DNA from 2 places in the Candidatus Pelagibacter sp. RS39 genome. Region 1 is predicted to be linked to the other one. Evidence: riboswitches for the same ligand, from Rfam matches in the RefSeq annotation. Region 1 holds a riboswitch; the other holds the start of a gene.
What was found. Region 1 has a riboswitch for S-adenosylmethionine ahead of B5L73_RS04755 (homocysteine S-methyltransferase family protein). Riboswitches for the same ligand answer to the same signal wherever they lie in the genome.

Region 1 (10,059 bases):
ACCTCTAAAACTTAAGTCCTCTTTTAAAGATTTTTCAAGAACTTGTTTTCTTATATCTTTACAATGGACGTGCAAAATTCTCTCATGATAATTTTGTAATATGTATTTTGAGTCCCCTTTTGCAAATAACATGTGTCCTGTATCTAATGTTAATTTTACACTTTCATGAGTATTTTCTATAAGTCTTTCAGTATCTTTTTGAGTTTCAATTACTGTTCCCATGTGATGATGATATGCCAAAGGCATTCCTTCATCCTCTAAATATTTTCCTAGTTCAGAAATTTTTTCACAAAACTTCTGCCATTCATCCCTTTCCATTTGAGGCCGAGTTGATAATTTTCTATTAGGATCTCCTTGTATAGAGCCAGAAACTTCCGCAAAAACTATACAAGGTGCATCACAATCTTTAAATAAATCTAGTTGTTCTTGAATGGATTTTTTTTCTTCCTCAACAGAATTTTTTCTTAGATTAGCACCATACCATCCTGAGCAAAGTTTAAGATTAAATTGATCTAATTTTGGAATTAATTCCGAAGATTTCTTTGGAAATTTTCCGCCAAACTCTATGCCTATATAGCCTGCTTCATTGGCTTCTTTTAAACATTGTTCTAATGAGGTGTCACCACCTAACTCAGGCATGTCATCATTACTCCATGCAATGGGTGCAACTCCTAATTTTACTGACATAAGAAATTTTTTTAGTTAAGTTATTATTTTAATACAAATTTTAAATGATTGATATAGCTTTATTTGGACTTGGTAGAATTGGTATTATGCATGGAAAAAATTTAATGCGTAGTAAAGATTTTAATCTTAAATATATTTATGACATTGAACAAAAATTATCTAAAAAGTATTCAAAAACATTAAAAACAAAAGCTATAAACAATCCATCTTTGGCTTATAAAGATAAAGATATAAAAGCTATTTTTATTGCCTCAACAACATCAACACATATTAAATTTATTTTAGATGGTGTTAAGAATAAAAAAATTATCTTTTGTGAAAAACCACTGGATTTAAGTATTAAGAAAATTGAGTCCTGCAAAAAAAAAATTAAAAGATTAAATCCAAAAATACAATTAGGTTTTAATAGACGATATGACCCAACACACAATAATTTAAGAAAACAATTACTAAGTGGAAAAATAGGTAAATTAGAAAAAATTATTATCACTAGTCGTGATCCTGCCCCACCAACTATGAAATATCTAAAAGAATCTGGTGGTATTTTTAGAGATATGATGATCCATGATTTTGATCTTGTTAGATTCTACCTTGGTAATGATGAGCCTGCGAAAATAATAGCTTCTGGTAGCAACATATCAGACAAAAGATTTGATAAAATAAAAGATTTTGAATTAGCATCTACCATAATTAGATCTAAAGCTGGTGTTCAGTGCATAATAACTAATTCCAGACATTGTAGTTTCGGTTATGATCAAAGAATAGAATTATTTGGATCAAAAGGTATGTTAATTTCAGAAAATAAAAGACAAAACGAGACATCTTTATATTCTGCACAATCAACTTCGAACAAATCTCCTTTGCTTAATTTTTTTATTGAGAGGTATAAAGATGCTTATAAAAATCAACTAAAGGATTTTGCAAAATTTATAAGAAAGAAAATTCAACCTCTTGCAGGATTTGAAGAGGGAAGAAAAGCTCTGATAATTGCGAATGCAGCTCAAAAATCTTTACAATCAAAAAAGTTTGAAAAACTTAATCTTTAATTGAATCAACCATAAGTAGAATGCAACCTGTCTGCTTTACAACCAAATAATATTTTGATTAGATTTTATATTTAAAAGTTAACTTTAATTAGAGGAAAATAATGAAAACAATAAAAAACTTTATATTAGCTTTAGCTGCATGGGCAATGATGTCTGTATCTGCTTTAGCTGTAGATATAATTGTGGTTTCTCATGGTCAAGCAAACGATCCTTTTTGGTCTGTTGCTAAAAATGGAGTAGATGCTGGATGTAAAGATATGAAAATATCTTGTAAGTACACAGCACCTGCTACTTTTGACATGGTAGAAATGGCAAAACTAATTGACAATGCTGTATCACAAAAACCAAAAGGTATTGTGATCACTTTACCAGATGCTGCTGCTTTAGGAAAATCAGTAAAAGCTGCAATTGCTGCTGGTATTCCAGTTATTTCAATGAACTCTGGATCTGACGACTTTGCTTCTTTAGGAATAAGTGCACACGTTGGTCAAACTGAGTTTGAAGCTGGTGTAGGTGGCGGACAAAAAATGAAAGCTGCTGGTGGTAAAAAAGCATTATGCGTTAACCATGAAGTAGGTAACGTTGCACTAGATAGAAGATGTGCTGGTTTCAAAAAAGGTTTTGGTGGATCTGTAGATATTTTAGGTACATCTAATGACCCAACTGAAATTCAAAAAGCTGTTGCTGCTAAATTAGGTGGTGGATATGACACTATACTAACTTTAGGTGCAGGTTTATCTGGTGAAGCGGCTCTCAAAGCTTTAGAAGCTGCTGGAAAAGTTGGATCTGTGAAACTTGGAACATTTGATATGTCTCCAAACATGTTAAAAGCTGCTGCTGCAGGTAAAGTAGAGTTTTTAATTGACCAACAACAATACTTACAAGGTTACCTACCAATTGCTATTTTTGGACAATATATGAGATGGGGAACAATGCCAGCTGGTGTAGTTATGACTGGTCCTGGATTTGTAACTCCTGACAATGCTTCAAAAGTAATTAAGTGGGCAGCTCAAGGTTATAGATAAAAATAATTAAAAGGCCTGAGTAATATTACTCAGGCCTTTTTTTAAATTTCACATAATATTACATGTCAATTAAGTCACAAAGTATTCAATCCAAAAAACAAAGTGGACAAGATGAAAGACTTAAAGAAATTTCTCCATTAAAAGTTTTACTAAATCGGCCAGAACTTGGGGCTTTAGGCGGGGCAATTTTAGTATTCATATTTTTTGGAATTGTTGCTGGTGATACAGGAATGTTTAGCGCCTATGGAACATTAAACTTTTTAGATGTATCAGCTAACTTAGGAATTATTGCTATTGCTGCTGCCATGTTGATGATTGGTGGAGAATTTGATTTATCAATTGGTTCTATGATTGGTTTTGCTGGTATCTGTATTGCGATACCAGCTATTTATTGGGGATGGCCTTTATGGATGGCAATAGTTTTTGCTTTTGCTATGGCAGTTTTGATCGGTTATTTTAATGGAATAATGGTAGTCAAATCTGGACTCCCATCATTTATTGTTACACTTGCAATGCTATTTATATTAAGAGGAGCAACCTTAGCGATTACAAGATTGATAACTGGAAGAACGCAAGTTCCTGGTTTAAGGGTTTTAATAGAAGATGATCCAATTGCATGGATATTTGCTACTGATACATTTCAATGGTTGTTCACTTGGCTTGGATCAATGAAGTTAATTGAGTTAAGAACTGATGGTACTCCTTTAGCAACAGGAATTCCACCTTCAGTTATTTGGTTCATTGCTCTTACTTTATTTGCAACTTGGATACTTATGAAAACTAGATATGGAAACTGGATTTTTGCTTCAGGTGGTGACAAAGTTGGTGCTACAAATGTTGGTGTTCCAGTTGGAAGAGTTAAAATAAGCTTATTTATTGGTACTGCAGTTGCTTCAACTATATTTGCATGTATTCAAGTATTAGATGCAGGATCAGCAGATACAATGAGAGGAACATTAAAAGAATTAGAAGCTATTGCTGCAGCAGTTGTTGGTGGTTGTTTGTTGACTGGAGGTTATGGTTCTGCAATTGGAGCAGCTTTAGGTGCAATTATTTTTGGAACAGTTTCTATGGGTATATTCTATACAGATGTAGACACAGATTGGTTCAAAGTTTTTTTAGGAGCAATGATGTTAATTGCTGTAGTGTTTAATAATTATATTAGAAAAAAAGTTACAGAAACAAAATAATGTCTGAATACTTAGTTCAATTTAATAACATCAGTAAATTTTTTGGTAAAGTAATAGCTTTGAAAGATGTGACTATGAAATTAAAAAGAGGAGAAATCATGTGTCTCCTTGGTGATAATGGAGCTGGGAAATCAACTTTAATAAAAACTTTGGCAGGTGTTCATAGACCTGATGAAGGTAAAATAATATTTGAAGATAAAGAAATAGTTTTTGACTCTCCGAGAGATGCTCTAGATATTGGAATAGGAACTGTATATCAAGATCTTGCTTTAGTTTCTTTAATGAGTGTTACTAGAAATTTCTTTATGGGAAGAGAGCCCCAAAAGGGTTTACCTTTTTTTAAGACATTTGATATTGAAAAAGCTAATAAGATTGCTGCTGAAAGAATGGGTCAGATTGGGATTGATGTAAGAGATCCATCTCAAGCAGTAGGTACGATGTCTGGTGGTGAAAGACAATGCTTGGCAATTTCTAGAGCAATTTATTTTGGTGCAAAAGTTTTAGTTTTAGATGAACCTACTTCTGCGCTTGGAGTACACCAAGCATCTATGGTTTTAAAATATATAGTGAAAGCTGCTTCACAAGGATTAGCAGTAATATTAATTACTCACAACGTTCACCATGCCTACCCTGTTGGTAATAGTTTTACAGTTTTAAATAGAGGTAGAAGCATGGGCACATTTCAAAAAAAAGATATTTCTAGAGAAAAACTTTTAAGTATGATGGCAGGTGGAGAAGAGCTTGATAAACTTGAAGTTGAATTAAAAGAGATAGACAGGATAGCTACAAATTAATTTTACCAATCTCAAATCACATTTGCTTATTTATCATATCTAAAAATAATTTGGTTTGTTATAATTAATATAAAAAATAGGAGGTTAAATGAAGTTTGTTGTATTAGGTAAATATTCAACTCAAGGTCTTGCTGGTTTTGTAAAAAACCCATCTGATAATAGACAAGAAGCCGCAAAAAAAATTACTGAAGCTGCTGGCGGAAAACTTTTAGAGATGATGACATTAAGAGGAGCATATGATTTCATCGCTATAATTGAGGGATCAGATTTTGAAACTATGGCTGGAATGAAAATGTTAATGCAATCAACAGGAACTATTGAAGATATGAATATCATGGAAGCTGTTGATTTCAATAAAGCTGCAGAAAAAGCGGCAAAAGCTGCTTCTGCTTATAGACCAGTTGGTAAATAATTTTTAATATTAACTCCTGGTCTAATAGCTAGGAGTTATATTAATTTTTTTTTAATTTTGAAGAAAATTTAAGATTTTCATTATTAAATTTTGAATAATGTTTTTGGATATAATCATCCATAATTTTTACTTTTTCATCTTCAAATTCAGAAACTTTTCTACTATTTAGATCAACATATAAAGCGAGAACTTCTATAGTTGATGCGAGAAACTTTTTTTCTTTATGAACCATCTCCATTTTATATTGCAGTCTTTTTTTATCGTGATCAAAATAAATTAGATTAACATCAACCTCATCATCAACTTTGAGCTCTTGATTATAGGTAATATTTGACTCTACAATCATCGTGCTTTTGCCAGTTGTTTTTGCTGAATGCTCTCCCATTTTAAAAATACTATTCAAAATATCTGCTCCATATTTATCAAAGATTAAAAGATAATATGATACGTTCATATGATCATTATAATCTATCCAATCTTTAATGATTTTTTGAGAGCTAAGATAAACAGACATCTAATATCTAAAATGATTAATTTTTTTTGTTATCGTTATCTACGACTAAACAAATCTCAGATTTTGTCAAAAATCTTTTTCCAGTGCCATTATCTAAAGAAAACATTCCACCAATACCCTTAACTGCATCTATAGTTAAATCGGTATGTTTCCATTTTTCATATTGATCATCATTCATGTAAAAAGGCAGTCCACCAATTTCACCTAATTTTACATCACTTGAGCCAACCATATATTCATTTTTTGGATAGCACATTGGTGCACTTCCATCACAACATCCACCAGATTGGTGAAATAATAGCTCTTCACCATGTTGAGCTTTGAGCTCTTCAATTAATTTAAGTGCTGAGTCTGTTGCTTTTACTTTCATAAAAAATATGGCCCGTGATTCCTCACGGGCCATTATATATTAGTTTGTTTTTAAAAGAAGCCTAATTTCTTTTCACTGTAAGACACGTGAAGATTCTTCACTTGTCTGTAGTGGTTAAGCATCATTTTATGTGTTTCTCTTCCGATACCAGATTGTTTGTATCCACCGAATGCAGCATGTGCAGGATAAGCATGGTAACAGTTAGTCCAAACTCTACCAGCTTGTATTTCTCTACCCATTCTGTAAGCGATATTTCCATTTCTAGTCCAAACACCAGCACCTAAACCATAAAGAGTATCATTAGCAATTTGTAATGCTTCTGCTTCATCTTTAAACTTAGTTACTGATACAACTGGTCCAAAAATTTCTTCTTGGAAGATACGCATTGAGTTATTACCCTCAAAAATAGTTGGTTCAATGTAGTTTCCTTTTTCTAAACCACTATTGATTTTTGCAACATTTCCACCACATAGAACTTTGGCACCTTCTTTCTTACCTAAATCTAGATAAGATTTGATTTTTTCCATTTGTTCTAATGATGCTTGTGCACCAATCATTGTTTCCATTTTTAAAGGATTGTCTTGCTTAACAGCTTTTGTTCTAGCAATAGCTTTCTCCATGAACTTATCATAGATAGACTCTTGAACTAGCACTCTGCTTGGACAAGTACAAACTTCACCTTGGTTTAATGTGAACATTGCAAAACCTTCTAAACATTTATCAAAGAAGTCATCATCTTTTGCCATGACGTCTTCAAAGAAAATGTTAGGAGATTTTCCACCTAGCTCTAACGTAATTGGTATTAAGTTTTGAGATGCGTATTGCATAATCAATCTACCAGTTGTTGTTTCACCAGTGAAAGCAATCTTTTTGATTCTTTTTGATGATGCTAGTGGTTTTCCAGCTTCTAAACCAAAGCCACTTACAACGTTAACTACTCCTGGAGGTAATAAATCTCCAATTAGTTCCATAAGTAACATGATGGATGCTGGTGTTTGCTCAGCTGGTTTTAGCACTACACAGTTTCCTGCTGCTAAAGCTGGAGCAAGTTTCCAAGTTGCCATTAATAATGGAAAGTTCCAAGGTATAATTTGTCCAACTACACCTAGTGGTTCTGGAATGTGATAAGAGTATTCACTGTTACTGATTTCAGCAACTGAACCTTCCTCTGCTCTGATTACTCCAGCAAAATATCTCCAATGATCTATTACTAGTGGTAAATCAGCAGCCATACATTCTCTTATTGGCTTACCATTATCTAAACATTCAGCTGTTGCTAACACATTAAGATTTTTCTCAATGACATCTGCAATTTTGAGAAGAATGTTTGATCTTTCCGTAATTGAAGTTTTGCCCCAAGTTGGGAAAGCTGCGTGAGCTGCATCTAATGCTGCATCTACGTCTTTTTCATTTGATCGCGCAACTGAACAGATTACTTCATTTGAAATCGGAGATGTATTATCAAAATACTTTCCAGATTTTGGTTCTACAAACTTTCCATTTATGTAATTTCCATATTTTGCTTTAAATGGAAATTTAACTTTCAAATGAGAAGTATCCAATACAGATGACACTTTCATAGCTTCTGCACTCATTTTTTTTACTCCTCTTGTTTTTTTTATTGATTTAAGCTTATTATTTTTTCTAGATTTTTTTGAACGTTTCTTAGTCGCAGACTTTTTTGTCCTAACTTTTCTTTTCGTCTTTATTTTTTTTCTAGATGATTTGACCAATTTAATTTTTCTTTTCTTGGTCTTTGGCTTAGCTTTTTTCTTTCTTTGAGTAGCCATACTTAATTAAACTAGTAAATGAAGGTGCTGTCTATTTTTATAAAATTTTATTTACTACTTATAATTGAAAAAAATACTATATGTTGTATCTAAAAAAAAATGATCAGTATTTGTAGATATTATTAACAAAGATTTTTAATTTTAATTCTAGTATAAAGACTTTGCCGATTTGATCCTATTGCGGGCAATAACAGCTAAAATGGAAATCCCATAATAATCAATCTGCAGGCATTTGAACTATATTGTGCGCCTTGCATAAAGCTTAAGCACTAAAACAGTGAGGATATTATGGACATTAATTTTTTTAAACAAACAAGAATTTTAGATGGTGGCATGGGTCAGGAGCTCTTAGCTAGGGGTATGGAACCTAATGGAACTTTGTGGAGTGCGAATGCATTACTTCATGAGAAATATCATCAGTTATTATTGGATACACATTTAGACTTTATTAAGTCTGGTGCTGAAGTAATTGTAACGACTACATTCACAACTAGAAAGATTAGATTAAAAGATAATAATGTTGAAGATAAATATGAGTATTTAAATATTAAAGCAGGTGAAATAGCTCAAAAAGCAAAAAAACAATATCCTAAAACTTTTATTGCTGGTGGATTGCCGCCTCAATATTTAACTTATGAGGCTGATACAAGATCAGAAGAAGAAATAAAAGAGAATTTTTATAGTCAAGCAAAGCTATTAAACCCATATATTGATTTTTTCTATTTTGATGTCTTAAGCAGTGTAAGAGAATTTAAAATTGCTATAGAAAGTATAAAAGAATTTAATAAACCATATTTAATTGGAGCTCATATATCAGAGGGTACAAATTTACCTAGTGGTGAAAAAATTTCTGAAATTATTAACAAAATTAATCATGAAAAATTACTAGGAATAATTTTATCATGCATTTCCCCAGAAAATTATGATTTAAATCTTAAAGAAATAAAAAGTTTAAATATTCCATTTGGTTTCAAACTGAATGGTTTTGTTAAAACTAATCCAAAACCAAATTATACTGGAGCATACAATAAAAGCAAAACAGGAAATCCAAATGAATTTCTTGGAGTACGAAAAGATTTGACCCCAGAAAAAATGCTAGAGTTTGCAAAAAGATTTAAAGATGCAGGAGCTACAATAATTGGTGGTTGTTGTGAAACTACACCTTTGCATATTAAAGCTTTTTCTAAGCTTAAGTAGTTTTTTTGTAATCAGCTTTTCTTACAAAATAAATTCCGACTGAAACAGCTATTAAAGAAATTAACACTTTTGTGGTAATTAATTCTTTTAAAAATATATAACTTAAAATTGTTCCAAAAATTGGAATTAAGTATGATACTTGGGATTGGAAAATTAATCCATTATTTACTAAGATTCTAAATCTTAATAACCAAGCTATACCTGTTGAAACAAGACCTAAATATATTACTGACACAGTTGAGTCTAATCTTGGTGTTAGGTTCCAAGGTTGTTCTATAAAACAAACAAGTGGTATCAAAATTATTGTTGCCCAAATTAATATAGATCCAGTCACATTTTCATTTTTTTTCTTACTAATTTTTAAAGTAAGTACACCACCAACTACATAGCAAGTTGAACCTAAAAGTATTAGCAAAGCAGATATAAAGTTATTTTCATCGATTAACAGATTATCTGAAAATAAATAAAGTATTCCTGAGAATCCTATCAAAATCCCAAATGTTTTAATAAAATTAAATTTTTCATTTGTCGTATAAAAATGACCAAGCACAGTTGAACTTAAAGGTGTTGTAGACATTAAAATTGCAGCTAAGTTACTTTGAACTGATTGAACTCCATAAGCTATTAAAAAAAATGGTGCTACCAAGTTTATAAATCCTATCATAGCAAACCAGTGCCAATCTTTTGAGAAAGCTTCTATTTTAATATTTTTATAATAACAAAGTAATAAAACTGGAATAGCACCAAAGAAAACTCTTAAAAATGCAATGGTAACTGGGCCGTATGAGTATGTTGCAATCTTAATATTAAAAAAAGCAGATGCCCAAATTAATGCAAGTAAAACCAATAAAAGGTAATCAATAATTTTAGGCTGTCTCATTCAGTAATCTCTTCGATATGTCCGTTTGTAATTTTTTGTAATTTTGTAAAATCTATTTTAAATACGCAGTTTGGATGACCTGCAGCAGCATATAATGATCTAAATCTACTTAAAGATTTATCTATTAAAATTTCAATTTTTCTTAAATGACCAA
Region 2 (10,059 bases), 190 kb from region 1:
TAAAATCAAAGTTAATAATAAGATGTCTAAATTTTTTATTAAAAAATATTACGAACCTGACCTTCAAACAAAATTAGTCAATCATCTTTTAAAATTAGCAAACACTTCAATTGATATTTCAGATGGGCTAATCGATGATTTAAAAAAATTGATTAATAGACAAAAATTTTCATTTCATATTTTCGAGGAAAAAATACCGGTATCAAAAACTCTAAGTCAATTAATTAGAATTAAAAAATTTAAAAAAATAAATATTTCAACCAGAGGTGATGATTATCAGATACTTTTTACAGCCAGTCCTTTTAAATCGAGAATCATTAAAAAAATATCAAAAATTACAGGTATTAAAATTACTAAAATTGGTAATATTATATCTGGTAAAAATAGATCTAAGATTATTAATTTAAAAGACAAGCAAATTGAGGCTAAAAATAAAGGTTATATTCATCAATTTTGAAAGTTAATCATTGTCTTTTTCATCTTTTTTTGTATTGTCCGGGCTTAAAAAATTAACAACCAACAACTTAAGGTTTTTATGAACTCAACAGCAGAAACTATTTTATTATATACAATCGTAGCAGGTTTATTATCAATCGTTTATGGATTTTTAACTGGAAAAAATATTCTTAATTCGAGTGCTGGAAATTCAAAAATGCAAGACATTGCTTCAGCTATTCAAATTGGAGCAAAAGCATACCTTGCAAGACAATATAAAACGATAGCTATTGTTGGTGTTGTAGTTTTGGTTATTGTTAGTATTGCTTTTAGTCCACTTGTTGGTCTAGGTTATTTAATTGGTGCTGCCTTATCTGGAATTGCTGGCTATGTTGGTATGCTAGTTTCTGTAGAAGCAAATGTCAGAACTGCAGAGGCATCAAGAAAAGGTTTAGCAGAGGGACTTTCTGTTGCTTTCAAATCTGGTGCTGTTACAGGTATGTTAGTTGCAGGTTTAGCCCTATTAGCAATTGCAGTTTATTATTTTTTATTACTAAAATTTGAAGTTGATGAGAGAGAAATAGTTAATGCGCTTGTTGCATTAGGATTTGGTGCATCATTAATTTCAATTTTTGCAAGATTAGGTGGTGGAATATTTACCAAAGGTGCTGATGTTGGTGCTGATCTAGTTGGTAAAGTAGAAGCTGGAATACCAGAAGATGATCCAAGAAACCCTGCTGTTATTGCAGATAATGTTGGTGATAATGTTGGTGATTGCGCTGGTATGGCTGCGGATTTATTTGAAACTTATGCAGTTACTATTGTTGCAACAATGGTTCTTTCATCTATTTTTTTCATTGGTGATCTAAATATGATGGTTTATCCTTTAACAATTGGTGCCGCATGTTTAATTACATCAATTATTGGAACTTTCTTTGTAAAACTTGGAAAAAATAACAATGTAATGAATGCTTTATATAAAGGTTTTATAGTATCTGCGGTAGCTTCACTATTAATTCTTTGGCCAGTTACTGACCATGTAATAGGTTTTTCTAATGAATATACTGTAAATGACAAAACCTTTAATGGTAAGGATTTATATTATTGTGGAGTGATTGGTCTTGTAATTACAGGTTTATTAATATGGATTACTGAATATTATACTGGAACAAGTTATAGACCGGTTAAATCGGTTGCTTTATCATCCACAACAGGGCATGGAACTAATGTAATTCAAGGATTAGCAGTATCAATGGAAGCAACTGCAATTCCTGCAATAATTATTGTTGCAGGTATTTTAATTACCAATTCTATTGCTGGACTTTTTGGAATTGCTATTGCTGTCACAACAATGTTGGCATTAGCTGGAATGGTTGTTGCACTAGATGCGTATGGACCAGTAACAGATAATGCAGGTGGTATTGCCGAAATGTCTAATCTTGATAAAAAAGTAAGAAAAACTACTGACGCATTAGATGCTGTTGGAAACACTACAAAAGCTGTAACTAAAGGCTATGCAATTGGTTCTGCAGGTTTAGGTGCTTTAGTTTTATTTGCTGCTTATACAGAAGATATAAAACACTTCTCAAAAGAAGCAGGATCTGCATTAGAAGGAATTGTGGTAACTTTTGATTTATCAAATCCCTACGTTGTAGTTGGCTTATTAATTGGTGGTATGTTGCCATATTTATTTGGATCAATGGGAATGCAAGCTGTAGGTAGAGCAGGTGGTGCTGTAGTTGTTGAAGTTAGGAGACAGTTTAAGAAATATCCAGGTATAATGAAAAGAAAACAAAAACCTGATTATGCCAAATTAGTAGATTTATTAACAGTTGCTGCAATAAAAGAGATGATTATACCATCACTATTACCAGTTCTTTCACCGGTGGTACTTTACTTTATAATTCTTTCAATTGGTGGACAAGTTGCTGCTCTAGCGTCAGTTGGTGCAATGTTACTAGGTGTTATTATAACTGGACTTTTTGTTGCAGTTTCAATGACTGCTGGTGGTGGCGCATGGGATAATGCAAAAAAATATATCGAAGATGGTAATCATGGTGGTAAAGGCTCAGAGGCTCATAAAGCTGCTGTAACTGGTGACACGGTTGGAGATCCATATAAAGATACTGCAGGACCAGCTGTTAACCCAATGATTAAGATAACAAATATTGTTGCATTGTTATTGTTAGCTGTAATTGCTGGTTAGGTTAGCGACCTAATGTTCCTCTTTTTTTACCAAGTGGATCATCTATTTTAGTCATTACACCAGACAATGCTCTAGACACAAAAGACTCTTGATCAGCAATTGTTTTCGTTGTTTTGTTAGTAAATTTAAGTTTATTTAGATCATCTTGGTTTAAAAACTCCTTGTTAATTAACATCCCTCTATTGTCCACTTCTAATAACAAAACATTATTTGCAATTAATTTTTTTTTTCCAAGTTTTAATAATTTTGAATTAGATGTTTTTCTTTCTAAATATATCAAAATATCTTCATTAAAATAACTTGTGGATGATGGTGGACCTAATAAACTTTTTATTTGATTTATATTAGTTTCATTAATTAATAATTCTTTACTTTTACCTTCTAAATTATGAATACCATGATGTTTGACAACTTTATTTAATTTACAACTACTTAAGAAAATTGTTAAAATAATTAAAATAATTTTCATGGAATGAATTATATATATTTTTATAACAAATTAATTAAATTAACTACAAATAAAACACTATATAAAAGTCTTGATAAACAAGATAGTTTTAATGATAGGTTATTAGTTTTTTTATTACATTTTGCCTTTTTTTTAAAAGTATTTAAATCTGAAGAAAATGAAAAAAAATTGCAAGAAATCTATGATTTTAATTTTAGACAACTAGAACTAAGTATAAGAGAAATTGGATATGGTGATCAATCTATTAACAAAAAAATGAAAGATTATATCAATGTTTTTCATGCTATTGTTTCTGACATTCATTTCTGGGATACTTTAGAGGATATAAAAAAGAGAGAAATCATATCTAAATTTCTGGAAAATTTTAAGAATATTGAGGAATTAGTTGATTATTTCAACAATTACTATTCAAATTTATCAAAAAATACTTTGAATTCTTATTTAAAAAGTGTAATTAACCCATAATTATGGCAGTTCCAAAACGTAAACAAACTCCTTCAAGGACTGGAATGAGAAGAGCTAAGAATATGAAATTTTTAGCTAAAAATGTAGTTGAAGATAAAAAATCAGGTGAATACAGATTATCTCATCATTTAGATTTAAAAACTGGTATGTATAAAGGCCGTCAAGTTATAGACCCTAAAGATTAAATAATTTAATATTAAGTAATGGCTGATTTGATTAAAATTGCAGTGGATGCAATGGGTGGAGATAATTCACCCAAAAAGGTTATCGATGGTATAATTCATAATCATAAAAAGAATAAAGGAAATTTTTTTAAAATTTTTGGGGATAAAAATAAGATTATTTCATTGCTTAAAGATGAAATTGAAAGTCAACATTATGAGATAATTCATACAGAAAATCTTGTTTTAAGTACAGATAGTCCTTTGGAAGCAGCAAAAAAGGGTAAAGACACAAGTATGTGGCTTGCAATTGAAAGTGTCAAAAATAAAGAGGCAGATATAGTTATTTCTGCAGGCAATACTGGAGCTTTACTAGTAATTGCAAAATTAAATCTCAAGATGATCCAAGATATTGATAAGCCTGCATTATCAGCATTATGGCCCAATAAAAATGGAATGAGTGTCGTACTAGATTTAGGTGCTAATATAGAGTGTAGCTCAAAAAATTTGTTTGATTTTTCAATTATGGGTGCATCTCTTTACACATCTTTATATCCAGACAAAAAGCCAAATATAGGTTTATTAAATATAGGTTCTGAAGAACTTAAAGGAAATGAAACTATTAAAGAAACATTTAAGATATTGAGTAATAAAAAATCAGAAAATTATGATTTTGCAGGATATATTGAAGGTAATCAAATTATGGATGGTGAAATAAACGTAATTATTTCAGATGGATTTACTGGGAACATAGCTTTAAAAACAGCAGAGGGAACTGCAAACTTTATTGTTAAAGAATTAAAAAAAGCAATGACTGGTTCATTTATAGGAAAAATTTCTTCAGTATTAAATTTTTATAATTTGAAAAAATTTAAAAACCGACTAGATCCTAGACTATATAATGGCGCAATTTTTTTAGGTTTAGACTCCCCAGTTGTGAAAAGTCATGGTGGCACTGATTTTATTGGGTTTTCAAATTCTTTAGATGTTTGTAATAAGATTGTTAAAGGTAATTTGATAGAAAAAATAAAGCATAACATTTAAAGAATGAGAATAAATTTAACTAAAAAAGACTTAATAAATCAAATTTATATGCAGCTAGGCTTTTCAAAGCAAGTATCTGAAAACCTTATTAATGATTTTTTTTCAACAATTATTCTTAATTTAAAAGAAGAAAAAATACTTAAACTGTCAGGATTTGGAACTTTTTCAATAAGAAGAAAAAAATCTAGAGTGGGCAGAAATCCCAAAACTAAAGAACCTAAAGTTATTTCGAGTAGAGATGTGGTTTTATTTAAACCTTCAAAACAATTTAAGGAATTCATTAATAGAAATGACTGATAAATCTGAGAATGCTTATAAAACAATAGGTGAAGTAGCTGAAATTTTAAGATTAAATTCAAAAAAAAAAGGAGTTTTCTCAACCCATACTATTCGATTTTGGGAAAAACAATTCAAACAAGTTAAACCAAAATTACTTAATTCTAATAGAAGATATTATGATCAAAAAACTATCGATATTTTAAAAAAAATAAAATTTCTTCTTAAAGACCAAGGTATGACTATTAAAGGAGTAAAAAAAATCTTAGATAATCCAGATATTAACGATACTTTAAACCTTGACGAAATTTCAAATAATTCTATAAGAACGAGTAATTTTAAAAATAAAGTTTTAAAAATTTCTAAAATTGTTAAAAATTTAAAAGATTATAAATAATGGCAAAAAAAACACACGTAAAAGTTAGACTAGTTCCCGAAAGTAAACCAGATAGTCCATTTTTTTATTATGTAAAAAAACCAGCGGGTGGTGAAAAAGCTAAAGTTAAACTCTCAGCGCGTAAATATAACCCAAGTACTAGAAAACATGAAGTTTTTATTGAAAAAAAACTTCCTCCGCATAGTAAGTAATTATTTTCTTTTAAAATTTCTTTTTTCGTAATCAATATAGGACCAAATCATATTTTTCCATATACGATTGGTAATTTTAGGGTCTATCTTATTTGCTAGAGATTTTTTTCTGATATTTTTCAAAATAATTTTAATTCTTTTATTGTCAATAATTTCCTTTTTTTTATCTTTAAGTTTTAAAACTTGATTTACAAGATTAGTTCTTTGTTTAATTAGTTTAATCAATGAATTATCCAATTTATCTAACTTTAATCTTATCTTGTTAAGTTCTTTTCTTTTTAAAGGCGACATTTATATATTTGGATAATATGAAAATTATTATATTTATCCCCACATGTACACAACAAATGCAAAAATAAATAATCAGCTATCAATTTGGTTAATCTTTATGTTTTGGATTATATCTTTTATGATAATAGTTGGTGGCTTAACAAGACTTACCGACTCAGGCCTCTCAATAACTGAATGGGAATTATTTTCTGGTTTTTTTCCACCTCTTAATCAAAATGATTGGACTATTTATTTTAATCTTTATAAACAAATCCCTGAATTTAAGTTACAAAACTACAATATGACTTTAAGCGAGTTTAAAGTTATTTTTTGGTGGGAATGGGCTCACAGATTTCTTGGAAGACTGATCGGTCTTGGATACTTAATACCATTAATTTATTTTTCTTTTAAGATTAAGATTACTAAATTATCAAATCTATATTTCATTTTTTTTCTTATATGTTTTCAAGGTTTCATTGGCTGGTATATGGTTAGTAGTGGATTAGTTAACAGAGTAGATGTAAGTCACTTTAGGTTATCTTTACATTTACTCATTGCTTTTTTTATTTTATCTTTAATATATTGGAATTATCTAAAAATTAACGTATCAAGAAACACAACAAACAAACTAAATATATTTATTCCTTTATTATTCTTAATCCTGATTTTTTTACAAATTTCAATTGGTGCCTTTGTTTCTGGTATGGATGCAGGAAAAATCTATAATTCATGGCCTTTAATGGGCAGTTCATATTTTCCTGATGATAATAATTTTGATGATCTATTTAAAGTTGCGGCTCTAAGTGATCCCTCATTAGCACAATTTATTCATCGTAATTTAGCTTATTTGATAGTAATTTTTTATTTTTCAATTTTCTATAAGATTTATAGAAACAAGATGTATGATTTATATAAATCTATTAATTATTTGGGTATATTTATAATTCTTCAGATTATATTAGGTATTTTCACAGTCTTATATGGTGCACAGATTTATGTTGCATCTCTGCACCAAATAAGTTCAATTTTTTTAGTTAGCTCAAGTATTTATTTTTTTTATTTAAATACAAAATTTAACTAACAGCTTTTAAACTTCCTTTTGATGACTTGTTCAAGGCTTGATCTAAATCATCAATAATATCATCAATGTGCTCAATACCTATACAAAGTCTTACATAACTCTGAGTCACACCTGATGCCGCTAACTCTTTTTCGTTCAACTGACTATGAGTAGTACTAGCAGGATGTATAGCTAAACTTCTTGCATCACCAATGTTTGCTACATGGTAGAACATTTTCAAAGACTCAATAAATTTTTTCCCAGCCTCAATACCACCTTTAAGTTCAATACCAACCATTGGTCCATTTCCACCTTTAAGATATTGTTTAGCTCTATCAGCTATTTTCTTCTCATGTTCAGTGGAATATATAACCTTAGTTACTTCTTTATGTTTTTTTAAAAAATTAACTACTTTTTCAGCATTTTCACAATGTTGCTTCATTCTTAGAGCTACGGTCTCTAGTCCCTGAATTATTGCAAAAGCATTATCTGGTGCTAAAGCTGAACCTAAATCTCTAAGCAAACAAACTCTTGCTCTGACTGCAAAAGGTACATTAGCTCCGGTTAATTCTGGTACAGCTTTTCCCCAAACAACACCTCCATAACTTGCATCAGGCTCATTGAATAAAGGTTGTCTTTTAGGATCTGCGGTCCAGTCAAAGTTACCACTATCAACTATGCTTCCAGCAACAGCAGTTCCATGTCCACCAATATATTTTGTTAATGAGTGTATAACGACGGCCGCTCCATGTTCTATTGGTTTACATATAATTGGCGCAGCAGTATTATCCATTATTAATGGAATATTATATTTTCTTCCAATATCAGAAACTTCTTTGATAGGGAACACTCTCAAATATGGATTAGGTAATGTCTCACCATAAAAAGCTCTGGTCCTATCATCTATTGCCTTCTCAAAGTTTTTAGGATCACTTGGATCAGCATATCTAATTTCAATCCCAAGTTTACTTAAGGTATGTGTAAATAATGAAACTGTTCCGCCGTAAAGATCCGTAGAACTAACAATGTTATCACCTGATTGAGCAACATTTAGAACTGCAAAACTCGAAGCTGTTTGCCCTGATGAAACCGTTACACAAGATAATCCACCTTCCAATGCTGCAATTCTTTTCTCTAAAACATCATTAGTTGGATTCATAATCCTTGTGTAGATATTTCCAAATTCCTTTAATGCAAATAAATTTGCTGCATGTTCAGTACTTTGAAATTGATATGACGTTGTTCTATATATTGGCACAGCAACAGCATTAGTTGCTGGGTCACTTCTGTAATCACCACCATGTATGGCAATGGTTTCAGGATTATTTCTTTTTTTACTCATATTACTCCTTTTTTAGTGCTTTAGCTTTATGCTAGGCGCACAATACAGTTCAAATGCCTACCGAGTTTGTATGATGATTTCCTTTTTAGCTGTAAGCCCGCAATAGGAACAAATCGGCATTATTAATATAACAAAAAAAAGGCTTAAAACAATAAAAATATCAATTTGACTTTGATCTTATTAATAGTATTAATCCACGCACAATGACAAAATTCCTTAAAAAAGATCAATTATCATCTAATTGGTATGAAATAGACGCTAAAAATGCTGTAGTAGGCAGACTAGCAACTGTCATATCAAAAATTATTAGAGGTAAAAACAAAACAACTTTCACACCACATATGGACGATGGAGATTTTGTAGTTGTTAAAAATATCGAACAAATCAAATTCACTGGAAATAAATTTCAAAATAAAAAATACTTCAGACATACAGGTCATCCTGGTGGAATAAAAGAAACTACACCTGAAAATCTTGCTAAAAAAAAACCAGGTGAGGCTCTAAAACTTGCAGTAAAAAGAATGCTTCCAGGGGGAGTGTTGGGAAAAAAACAACTTACTAAATTGAAAATATATGTTGGAAATGATCATCCTCATACAGCTCAAAATCCTCAAGTAATACACTTGGATAAATTAAACTCTAAAAACATAGCACGAAATTAAAATGGAAAATACTCAAACATCAGCTAAAGCTCCTAAAATAAAGCTGGACTTCAAAGATAGCAAGTACGCTACTGGAAGAAGAAAAACTTCAATAGCTAAAGTTTGGTTAAAAAAAGGCTCAGGTAAAATTTATGTAAATGGTAAACTTTTTAGTGATTATTTTTCAAGTGATAATCATAAAATGCAAATAGTTAGACCTTTTGAACTTATAAATCAAGCAACAGAATATGATGTAAAGTGCAGTGTAAAAGGTGGAGGACCAACAGGACAAGCAGGAGCAATGGTTCACGGGATTTCTAAAGCTTTAGTTTTATTTGATGAAAAACTGAAATCTACACTTAAAACCGAAAAATTGACCACCCGAGACTCCAGATCAGTTGAAAGAAAAAAACCTGGACGTAAAAAAGCTAGAAGAAGCTTTCAATTTTCTAAAAGATAATTCTTTTTTAACTTTTAACTGTTATAATATACAATGCCTAAGCTTAATGTACTAATTGCTGGATCTACTGGTTATATCGGTATTCAATTAATTAAATTATTAATTAAACATAAGAATATTAATATAAAGTATCTATGCGGAAATTCCTCTGTTGGAAAAAATATTTCATCTTATGATAATTCATTTAGGTCAAAAAAGTTACCAAGAATTACAAAATACAATAAAAAATACTTAAGTTATGTTGATATTATATTTACCGCTCTTCCGAATGGAGAAGCTCAGATAATTTCAAAAGATTTATTAAAAAAAAATACTTTAATTGATTTAGCTGCAGATTTTAGATTAAAAAAAGGTTCTGAATATTTAAAATGGTATAAACAAAAACATAAAGCGTTAAGTAACATAAAAAATAGCATTTATGCTTTACCTGAAATAACAGGAAAATTAGTTAAAAAATTTAGCATTATTGGGTGTCCAGGTTGTTATCCTACATCAATACTTTTACCACTTGTTCCATTAGTTAAAAAAAGATCGATCAACTTAAAGAATATCATTATAGACTCTAAATCTGGATATTCTGGAGCGGGAAGAGGTGTACATAAAAAATTTAAAAACAAGAATTTATACGAATCTCTTAGTGCG

Region 2: another riboswitch for S-adenosylmethionine. It lies ahead of B5L73_RS03635 (O-acetylhomoserine aminocarboxypropyltransferase/cysteine synthase family protein); the one in region 1 lies ahead of B5L73_RS04755 (homocysteine S-methyltransferase family protein).

What each region holds. Positions count from the first base shown of each region.
Region 1 covers NZ_CP020777.1:871,070-881,128, forward strand. Annotated here, with positions in the region: gene iolE (myo-inosose-2 dehydratase) at 1-687, opposite strand, end outside; gene iolG (inositol 2-dehydrogenase) at 732-1,733, shown strand; gene B5L73_RS04720 (substrate-binding domain-containing protein) at 1,835-2,758, shown strand; gene B5L73_RS04725 (ABC transporter permease) at 2,821-3,948, shown strand; gene B5L73_RS04730 (ATP-binding cassette domain-containing protein) at 3,948-4,742, shown strand; gene B5L73_RS04735 (GYD domain-containing protein) at 4,831-5,154, shown strand; gene B5L73_RS04740 (thioesterase family protein) at 5,195-5,668, opposite strand; gene B5L73_RS04745 (DUF779 domain-containing protein) at 5,685-6,038, opposite strand; gene B5L73_RS04750 (aldehyde dehydrogenase family protein) at 6,089-7,618, opposite strand; SAM riboswitch class V at 8,046-8,113, shown strand; gene B5L73_RS04755 (homocysteine S-methyltransferase family protein) at 8,117-9,025, shown strand; gene B5L73_RS04760 (DMT family transporter) at 9,018-9,905, opposite strand; gene B5L73_RS04765 (YbaK/EbsC family protein) at 9,902-10,059, opposite strand, start outside.
Region 2 covers NZ_CP020777.1:679,283-689,341, reverse strand. Annotated here, with positions in the region: gene thiL (thiamine-phosphate kinase) at 1-457, shown strand, start outside; gene B5L73_RS03685 (sodium-translocating pyrophosphatase) at 536-2,641, shown strand; gene B5L73_RS03680 (hypothetical protein) at 2,643-3,110, opposite strand; gene B5L73_RS03675 (ubiquinol-cytochrome C chaperone family protein) at 3,114-3,575, shown strand; gene rpmF (50S ribosomal protein L32) at 3,578-3,760, shown strand; gene plsX (phosphate acyltransferase PlsX) at 3,779-4,780, shown strand; gene B5L73_RS03660 (integration host factor subunit alpha) at 4,784-5,077, shown strand; gene B5L73_RS03655 (MerR family transcriptional regulator) at 5,070-5,453, shown strand; gene B5L73_RS03650 (50S ribosomal protein L33) at 5,453-5,644, shown strand; gene B5L73_RS03645 (chorismate mutase) at 5,645-5,935, opposite strand; gene B5L73_RS03640 (COX15/CtaA family protein) at 5,979-6,995, shown strand; gene B5L73_RS03635 (O-acetylhomoserine aminocarboxypropyltransferase/cysteine synthase family protein) at 6,988-8,316, opposite strand; SAM riboswitch class V at 8,318-8,384, opposite strand; gene rplM (50S ribosomal protein L13) at 8,520-8,978, shown strand; gene rpsI (30S ribosomal protein S9) at 8,980-9,417, shown strand; gene argC (N-acetyl-gamma-glutamyl-phosphate reductase) at 9,451-10,059, shown strand, end outside.